3 regions of the Cellulosimicrobium sp. AB352 genome follow, and region 2 is predicted to be linked to each of the others. Evidence: riboswitches for the same ligand, from Rfam matches in the RefSeq annotation. Region 2 holds a riboswitch; each other region holds the start of a gene.
What was found. A riboswitch is a leader RNA that binds a small molecule or an ion and turns the genes downstream of it on or off. The one in region 2 is predicted to bind thiamine pyrophosphate.

Region 1 (3,002 bases), on a different contig from region 2:
CGGTGTCGTCGAGCACGAGCGTCGCGGCCGGGAGTGTCCCGACGTCGTCGAGGCGGTGCTCGACGAGCACGACCGACCGGCCGGGGGTGTCGGGCGCGTCCCGTCCGGGCGCCCGGACGAGCCCGCCCACGAGCGTCCCGACCTCGTGCGCCGCCGCCGGGTCGAGGAACGCCGTCGGCTCGTCGAGGACCACGAGCTCGGGGTCGGCGACGAGCGCCGCCGCGAGGGCGACGCGCTGCGCCTCGCCCCCCGACAGCGCGTGGGTCGGCCGGTCGTGCAGGTGGTCCGCACCGACGGCGGCGAGCGCGGTGGCGGCGCGGGCGTCCATCGTGCGCGGGTCCGCCGCCCGGTTCTCGAGCGCGAACCGCAGCTCGTCGTCGACGCGGGCGAGGCAGAGCTGGTCGCCCGGCCGCTGCTGGACGAGGCCGACGCGCGCGGCGAGCGCCGCCGGGGTCGTGTCGCGCGGGTCGACGCCCGTCACGCGCAGGTCGCCCGTGACCGACCCCGGGAGCGTGTGAGGCACGACGCCGACGAGCGCACGCAGCAGCGTGGACTTCCCGCAGCCCGAGGGGCCGAGCACGAGCAGCCCGGTGCCCGCGGGGACGGTGAGCGTGAGGTCGTCGAGCACGCGCGTGCCGTCGTGGCCCACGGTGACGGTCAGACCGGCGGCGGCGACGGCGTCGGGCACGTCGCCGGGCACGTCGCCGGGCACGGCGTCCGGCGTGACGTCCGGTGCGGCGGTCGGTGCCTCAGCCACGGCGGTCGGCCCCGATCGCGAAGGCGTCGAGCGCGCCGGTGCGGGCGAGGGCGTCGCCGAGGAGGCGCGCCGCGATCCCGCACAGCACGACGCACGAGACGACCTGTACGCCGAGCCGGAGCATCGCGTAGTCCTGCCCGAGCCAGCCGAACCGGACCGCGTTGAACGCGTACGTGACGAGCGCCGCGCTGACGCCCGACGCGACGAAGACCCACCAGCCGTAGCGGCGGTACCGGGTGAGGGCGAAGGGGACCTCGGCCCCAACGCCCTGGACGAGCCCCACGAGGACGAGCAGCGGGCCGGCGGGCGACGCGAGGAAGACCACCTCGACGAGCGCCGCGAGCGTCTCGGTGAGGATGCCGACGCCCGGCTTGCGCACGATGTACGTCGCGAGGGGGCCGACGACGATCCACGCGCCCGCGAGCACGTTGGCGGCGAGGTCCGCGAGCGGTCCCATGGCGAGCTGGAGCGGGGCCCAGAGCTGCACGAACGCCCAGTAGACGAACCCGAACACGACCCCCAGCACGGCGACGAGGACCGTCTCGTGGAGGGTGAGGCCGCGGCGACGGGCACGGCTCGGGGGAGCGGCGACGGCCTCGTGGAGACCAGGGGCGGGCCGCGCGCCGTCGGGCACGCCGTCGGGCGTGGCGCCGGGCGTGGGGGTGGGCGGGGTCGCCCGGGGCGGCGTGGTGCGGGGCTCGGTCATGCGGTTCCCTCCGTCGGGCCCCCGGGGCGAGGGGTGCACGACGGCGCGCCACCGCGCCCCGCGCGGACGGCACGCGCGGGGCGCGGGCACGAGCGCGCAGGGGACGGTGACGTCCGCCCTGCTCCCTTCGCTGGTACGAACCAGATCAGGTTCCACGGGTCTGCAGGGGGGACGGGTGTCCGGCCTGCACTCTCAGCGCTCATGCGCTCCCCGGGGGCGTTCGGCCCGACCCTAGGGCCTGGACGCCCGCCGGACAATCCCGGCGTCTCACCCACCGGGACGCCCGGCCGCCGTGAGAAGGTGACGGCGACGAGGAGCCCGCGCGGACCGGGGACGGGCTCCGACCACGAGGGACGAGGCAGCGCGCATGACCCGAGACAACGATTCCGCCGCGGTCGCAGAGCTGGACCGCCTCGACGAGGCCGTGCGGAGCGCGCCCGCGGGCGACACGTCGGCGCAGATCGCGCTGTGGCGGCAGACGGTGCGCCTCGGCACGTGGTTCTTCATCGCGCGGGGGTCCGAGGACCAGCCCCGTCCGTACGCCGTCGCTGCGGACCAGGGGCCCATGATCTGCCTCTACAGCAGCGCCGCGCGCGCGGACGAGGCGGCCCGGGCGCTCGGTCTGGCGGACGACGAGACAGGCTCCGTGCCGCTGCTCGGGGTACCTGTGCCGGCGGCGATCGACTACGTCGCGTCCTTCGGCGCGGCCGGGGTCGTCGGTGTCGCGCTGGACCACCCGCGCATCGGCCACCACATCCCCCTCGGGAACCTGGCGCTGCTCAAGGCGTGGTCCGCCGACGGCTGACCCGCTCTTGACAGCGCGTTCGAACGTTTGTTCGAATGGCGCGATGCGGTGGGACGGACAGGTGCTCGGCGCGGACGACGGCGCGCTCCCCGGGCTGGAGCGGGTCGGCCTCGTCCGCAGCGTGCGCACGCCCGAGTTCGCGGGCATCACGTTCCACGAGGTCACGGCCAAGAGCGCGCTGTCCAAGGTGCCGGCGATGTCGCGCATGCCGTTCCGGTGGACCGTCAACCCGTACCGCGGGTGCAGCCACGCGTGCTCCTACTGCCTCGCGCCCGCCACCCCGGTGCTGCTGGCCGACGGCGCGCAACGGCCGATCGGCGAGCTGCGTGTCGGCGACGAGATCGTCGGCACCGTCCCGCACGGCGCGTACCGGCGCTACGTGCGTACCCGCGTGCTCGACCGCTGGACCACCCGCAAGCGCGCCTACCGCGTGACCCTCGCCGACGGCACGCGCCTCGTCGCGAGCGGCGACCACCGGTTCCTCACCGAGCGCGGGTGGCGCCACGTCGTCGGCGGTGCCGGGCACCGTGCCCGCCTGGCGCTCGGCGACGTACTCGTCGGGCCGGGCGCCGCGGCGCTCGCGGAGGGGCGGCCCGTCCTCGACGGCCAGGACGTCACCGGCGGCGAGGCGCTGCGCGTCGACTCCCTGGAAGCGCTCGACGGGCCGGGGGAGACGACGGAGCTGGTCGACATCACGACCGGCACGCGCGACTTCGTCGCCGCGGGGGTCGTGA
Region 2 (3,002 bases):
ACCGCTCACCTCGGGGAGCGCGAGCGCGACGTCGTCGCGTGCGCCGAGGTCGCGCGCCAGGTCCGCCGGGACGAGGCTGCGCGCACCGCCGACCTGGGCCGACGCCGACGTGAGCGCGTCCCCGGCGGGGGACGCGCCGCGCACGTACGCGTCCGCCTGGACCGACGAGGCGACGATGCCGTCGAACGTGGTGGCGAGCATCGCGCGCAGCGCGAACGTCCCGGTCACGAACGCGACGCCGATCGTCACCGCGAGGACCGAGAGGACGAGCTGCGCGCCGTGCGCGCGCACGCCGCGCAGCGCGATCCGGCCCATCATCGGGCGGCCGCCGTCGCCGGTGCCGGGGTGGCGTGCGCCGGGGCCGGCGCGGCGGGCGTGAGGGAGCCCAGCGTGTCGAGGACCGCCTGCGGCGTGGGGTCGTGGAGCTCGGTCACGAGGCGGCCGTCCGCGAGGAAGAGCACCCGGTGGGCGTACGACGCGGCGGTCGGGTCGTGCGTGACCATCGCGACGGACTGGCCGAGGTCGTCCACGGACGCGCGCAGGAAGCCCAGGACCTCCGCGGCGGCGCGCGAGTCGAGGTTCCCCGTCGGCTCGTCCGCGAGCACGATCGCGGGACGCGACACCAGCGCCCGCGCGCACGCGACCCGCTGCTGCTGGCCGCCCGACAGCTCGGCGGGCCAGTGCCCCAGGCGGGGGCGCAGGCCCACGGCGTCGACCACGCGGTCGAACCACTCCCGGTCGACGGGACGGCGGGCGATCGCGAGCGGCAGCACGATGTTCTCCTCCGCCGTGAGCGTCGGCACGAGGTTGAACGACTGGAAGACGAACCCCAGCCGCGTGCGCCGCAGGCGCGTCAGCCGGCGCTCGCTCATCGCGGAGACGGTCTCTCCGTCGACGACGACGGTCCCCGCCGTGGGGGAGTCGAGCCCCGCGAGGCAGTGCAGGAGCGTGGACTTCCCGGACCCGGACGGGCCCATGATCGCCGTCAGCCGGCCCTTCTCGACGTCCACGTCCACGCCGTCGAGCGCCCGGACCGCGGCCTCGCCGCGCCCGTACGTCCGCACCAGCCCGCGCGCGGTCGCGATCGCGGGTCGCGCACCCTCCTCAGCGCCCTCGGCACCCTCAGCGGGCGCGCCCTCGCGCGGGGTGCTCCGCCGTGCCGCACCTGTCGTCGTCACGTCCTCGTCCGTCCTCTCGTCGTGCCGCTGCGCGGGAGCGTCGTGGCTCGCCGGGCGGCGTCGTCCTGTGGTGGCCGCCGGGGCTCCCGGCGGCCGTACCGACCCTCCCGCGGCGCGCCTGCCCGAGGCATCGGGGGCGGGCCCCGAACCGTCCCTGGTCCGCGGCCGCCGGTGCTCAGGGTTCTCTCAGGGGACTCTCCGGGTGAGGGGCCGGTGTAGGCTCACGGTGAACGACAGGGGAGCTCCTGGAGGAGCTGAGAGTGCGGACCACCGCAGACCCTCGAACCTGATCCGGTTAGCACCGGTGGAGGAAGTCGGGAATCTCGATCACCTGCTCGCGCGGTCCGTCGCGCCCACCCGGCGCACGGCTCGTCGGGCCGGTGGACCCCTCCTGAACGTCCAGGGAGGACACATGCAGCACACGACCACCGTCGCCCGCCGCGGCCGGGCCCTCGCGACCGGCGTGGGCGCGACGCTCGCGCTCCTCGCCCTCGCGGCCTGCTCGGGTGGTGACGGCGCCGGGGGCGACGACGCGTCGTCGGGCAGCGGGGGCACGGTCACGCTGGTGACCCACGACTCCTTCGCGGTGAGCGACGACGTGCTCGCCGCGTTCGAGGAGGAGAGCGGGCTCACCGTCGAGCAGGTCGCGCCCGGCGACGGCGGCGCGCTGGTCAACCAGCTGATCCTCACGAAGGACTCGCCCCTCGGCGACGTCGTGTTCGGGATCGACAACACCTTCGCGTCGCGCGCGATCGACGAGGGCGTCCTCGAGCCGTACACGCCCGCCGACGTCGCGGAGTCCGCCGCGTCGTACGCGGTCGGCGACGGCGGCGAGCTCACCGCCGTCGACCTCGGTGACGTGTGCGTCAACGTGGACCACGCGTGGTTCGCCGACGCGGGCATCCCCGAGCCCGTGACGCTCGAGGACCTGGCGAAGCCGGAGTACCGGGACCTCCTCGTCGTGACCAACCCCGCGACGTCGTCGCCGGGCCTCGCGTTCCTCCTCGCGACCGTCGGGGCGTTCGGTGAGGACGGCTGGGAGGACTACTGGGCGGACCTGCGCGCCAACGGCGTGAAGGTCGTCGACGGCTGGTCCGACGCGTACTACGTCGACTTCTCCGGCTCGGAGGGCGCGGGGCCGCGCCCGCTCGTGCTGTCGTACTCGACGTCGCCCGCATTCACCCTTACCGAGGACGGCTCCGCGTCGACCACGGGCGCGCTGCTCGACACGTGCTTCCGCCAGGTCGAGTACGCGGGCGTGCTTGCGAACGCGAAGAACCCCGAGGGCGCGCAGCAGCTCCTCGACTTCCTCGTGAGCGAGACGTTCCAGGCCGACGTCGCCGACCAGATGTACATGTACCCCGCCGACGACTCCGTCGCGCTGCCCGACGGCTGGGCCGAGTTCGCGCCGCTCGCCGACGAGCCCTTCGAGGTCGCGCCCGCCGACGTCGCGGCGCACCGCGACGAGTGGATCAAGGCATGGACGGCGACGGTCGTCGACTGACCCCCGGTCCCCGAACCCCCGGTCCACGAACGACCACGGCTCTACCTCGCGGGGTAGAGCCGTGGTCGCGCGAGGGAGACCCGTGGTTTCCCGAGGTAGAGCCGTGGTGAGGGGTCGGGAGGTCCGGCGGGGCGGCGTCGGGCGCGGGGTGCTGTGGGGTCTGGCGGCGGCGGTGCCGCTCGCGTTCCTCGGGGTGTTCTTCGCGTGGCCGGTCGTCACGCTCGTGGCGCGCGGGTTCGTCGGGGACGACGGCGGCCTCGACCTCTCGGGGTTCGCGGAGGTCTTCTCCGAGCCCCGCACGTGGCGGATCGTCGGCCTCA
Region 3 (3,002 bases), on a different contig from region 2:
GGCCTCGCGCACGCGGCGCGCGATGAGCTGCGCGTACTGGGCGCCGAAGTCGACGACGAGCACGGGCCGCGGGGTCGAGGCCACCTCGGCGGTGGTGGGGGTGTCGGGAGCGGTGGCGGGTGACGTCACCCGTCCAGGATAGTCGCCGTGCGGCGGGGCTCGTCCCGCGTCTCAGGCGCCGGTGCGCACCTCGGCGCGCGCCGCGACGCGCTCGCGCAGGGCGCGGGCGGCCGCCTCCGGGTTGCTCGCCGCCGTGATCGCGCGCACCACCACGATCCGGGTCGCGCCCGCGTCGAGGACCGCGTCGAGCCGGTCCGCGTCGATCCCGCCGATCGCGAACCAGGGCGTCGCGGGCCGGGTCGCCGCGACGTCGCGCAGCAGGTCCAGGCCGACGGCGGCCCGCCCCGGCTTCGTCGGGGTCGCCCACAGCGGACCCACGCAGAAGTAGTCCACCGCCGGGTCGGCCTCTGCCGCGGCCGCCTGCGCGGCCGAGTGCGTGGACCGGCCGAGCGCGGGCCCCGCGCCGAGCAGCGCCCGCACGGCCGGGACCGGCAGGTCGCCCTGGCCCATGTGCACGACCGGCGCGCCCGTGACCGACGCCACGTCCGCCCGGTCGTTCACGGCCCACAGCGCGCCGTGCTCCGTCGCTACGCGCGCGACGAGCTCCTGGAGCTCGAGCTCGCGCGCGACGTCGAGCGTCTTGTCGCGGAGCTGCACGACGTCCACCCCGCCCGCGAGCGCCGCCCGCAGGAAGTCCTCGAGGTCGCCGCGCTCCTCGCGCGCGTCCGTGCAGAGGTAGAGCCGCGCGTCGGCGAGCCGGGCGCGTGCGGCGTCCGCCGACGGGGCGGGAGTGGCCGGGGTGGTGGAGGTCTCGGAGCTCACCCGCGGGAGCCTAGCCTCGGCGGCTCCTCGGCAGGAGGTACTGTGGCCGACAGCACGGGAGCCCCGCACGGGGCTGAGAGGGCGTCGCCGCCGACCGTCGAACCTGATCTGGGTCATGCCAGCGAAGGGAGCGCACATGAGCCTGTCCGTCCACCCGTCCGCGGGTGGCTCCGTCGTGCCCGACGGCGCGCGCGACGTCGTCGTCGTGGGGGGCGGGATCGTGGGTCTCGCCGTCGCGTGGCGCGCCGCGCGCGCGGGCATGACCGTCACGGTGCTCGACCCGGCGCCGGGCGCGGGCGCGACCCACGCCGCCGCGGGGATGCTCGCACCGGTGACCGAGGCCGACTTCGGGGAGGAGGCCGCCCTGCGGCTCCACCTCGCGGCCGCCGCGGCGTGGCCGGCGTTCGCCGCGGACCTGCGCGCTGCGACGGGGGCGGACGTCGGGCTGCGGACCGCCGGGACGCTCACCCTCGCCTACGACGCGGACGACCTCGCGCTGCTCCGCCGCGTCCTCGCCCTGCACGCCGCGCACGGTCTCGCGTCGCACGAGCTCACCGTCGCGGACGCGCGCCGCCGCGAGCCGTACCTGGGCCCGCGCGTCGCCGGGGCGGCGTGGGCCCCCGCGGACCACGCCGTCGACCCGCGCGCGACGCACGCCGCGCTGCTCGCGGCGCTCGGCGGACGCGACGCCGCGGGTGCGGGCTCGGCCGCCGGGACCCGAGTCGTCCGCGCGTCCGCGACCCGGCTCGCGCTCGATGCCGGGCGCGTGGTCGGCGTGCACGACGACGCAAGCCGGCTCCACCGCGCGGGTGCGGTCGTCGTCGCGGCGGGCTGGCAGTCGGGCGCCCTGCTCGCGGACGTGCCGGGCGTCGTCGTGCCCACGCGGCCGGTGAAGGGCCAGACGCTGCGGCTCGACGCCGGCCCGGACCTCGCGCTGGAGCACGTCGTGCGCGGGCTCGTGCAGGGGCGGCCGGTGTACGTCGTGCCGCGCGACCCCGAGCCGGCGGGGCCGCGCGCCGGGCACCGGGAGGTCGTCGTCGGGGCCACCACCGACGAGAACCCGGACGACCGCCGCGCCAGCGCCGGCGGGGTCTTCGCGCTCCTGCGGGACGCGCGCGCCCTCCTGCCGGGGATCGACGAGGCCGCGCTGGTCGAGGTGACGCCGCGGGGGCGCCCCTCGACCCCGGACAACCTCCCGCTCGTCGGGCCGACGGACGTCCCGGGGCTGCACCTCGCGACGGGCCACGGCCGCAACGGCATCCTGCTCGCCCCGCTCACGGCCGACGCCGTCGTCGCCGGGCTCGGCGGGCTCTCCGGCCTGGGCGGGACCGAGGCCGGCGACGACGTCGCGACCGCCCTCGCCACCGCCCGCACCGACCGCTTCGCCCGCACCGCCACCACACCGAGGTGAGACCCGTGACCGCACCCGCACCCACCGCGCTCGTCAACGGCGAGCCCTACCCGCTCGACGGCGACGTCGACCTGGAGCGGCTCGTCGCCGCGCTCGTCCCCGCCTACGTCGCCGACGGCACGCCGCAGGGCGTCGCGGTGGCCGTCGGGGACGCCGTCGTGCCGCGCGGCGCCTGGGCGACGACCGTCGTCGCGCCCGGGGACCGCATCGAGATCGTCACCGCCGTCCAGGGCGGCTGAGGAGGACCCATGACCACGACCGACGTCTCCCCCGCCACCGCGAGCGGCCCGGCCGGCGCCGACGACCCGCTCGTCGTCGCCGGCACCCCGATCGGGTCGCGCCTCGTCATGGGCACCGGCGGGGCCGCGAACCTGCTCACGCTCGAGGACGCGCTCGTCGCGTCGGGCACCGCCCTGACGACCGTCGCGATGCGACGCGTCGCCGTCCGCGCCGGCGGGGACGCGAGCCCCGACGCCGGGATCTGGGCGCTGCTCGCGCGCCTCGGCATCCGCGCGCTGCCCAACACCGCCGGGTGCTTCTCGGTGCGGGAGGCCGTCCTCACCGCGCACCTCGCGCGCGAGGCGTGCGGCACCGAGTGGGTCAAGCTCGAGGTGATCGCCGACGACGTGACCCTCCTGCCCGACCCGGTCGGCCTCGTCGAGGCGGCCGACCAGCTCGTGCGCGACGGGTTCGTCGTGCTGCCCTACAC

Region 1: it holds a riboswitch for thiamine pyrophosphate, as region 2 does, so the genes downstream of both, ACPCUX_RS09630 (ECF transporter S component) here and ACPCUX_RS06455 (thiamine ABC transporter substrate-binding protein) in region 2, are expected to answer to the same signal.
Region 3: it holds a riboswitch for thiamine pyrophosphate, as region 2 does, so the genes downstream of both, thiO (glycine oxidase ThiO) here and ACPCUX_RS06455 (thiamine ABC transporter substrate-binding protein) in region 2, are expected to answer to the same signal.

What each region holds. Positions count from the first base shown of each region.
Region 1 is NZ_JBMVFX010000011.1:7,660-10,661, forward strand. It holds gene ACPCUX_RS09625 (ABC transporter ATP-binding protein) at 1-757, opposite strand, end outside; gene ACPCUX_RS09630 (ECF transporter S component) at 750-1,463, opposite strand; TPP riboswitch at 1,567-1,686, opposite strand; gene ACPCUX_RS09635 (hypothetical protein) at 1,831-2,268, shown strand; gene ACPCUX_RS09640 (Rv2578c family radical SAM protein) at 2,312-3,002, shown strand, end outside.
Region 2 is NZ_JBMVFX010000006.1:158,941-161,942, forward strand. It holds gene ACPCUX_RS06445 (ABC transporter permease) at 1-318, opposite strand, end outside; gene ACPCUX_RS06450 (ABC transporter ATP-binding protein) at 315-1,178, opposite strand; TPP riboswitch at 1,404-1,508, shown strand; gene ACPCUX_RS06455 (thiamine ABC transporter substrate-binding protein) at 1,591-2,682, shown strand; gene ACPCUX_RS06460 (ABC transporter permease) at 2,786-3,002, shown strand, end outside.
Region 3 is NZ_JBMVFX010000002.1:156,767-159,768, forward strand. It holds gene guaA (glutamine-hydrolyzing GMP synthase) at 1-129, opposite strand, end outside; gene thiE (thiamine phosphate synthase) at 172-882, opposite strand; TPP riboswitch at 927-1,029, shown strand; gene thiO (glycine oxidase ThiO) at 1,019-2,293, shown strand; gene thiS (sulfur carrier protein ThiS) at 2,299-2,532, shown strand; gene ACPCUX_RS02220 (thiazole synthase) at 2,542-3,002, shown strand, end outside.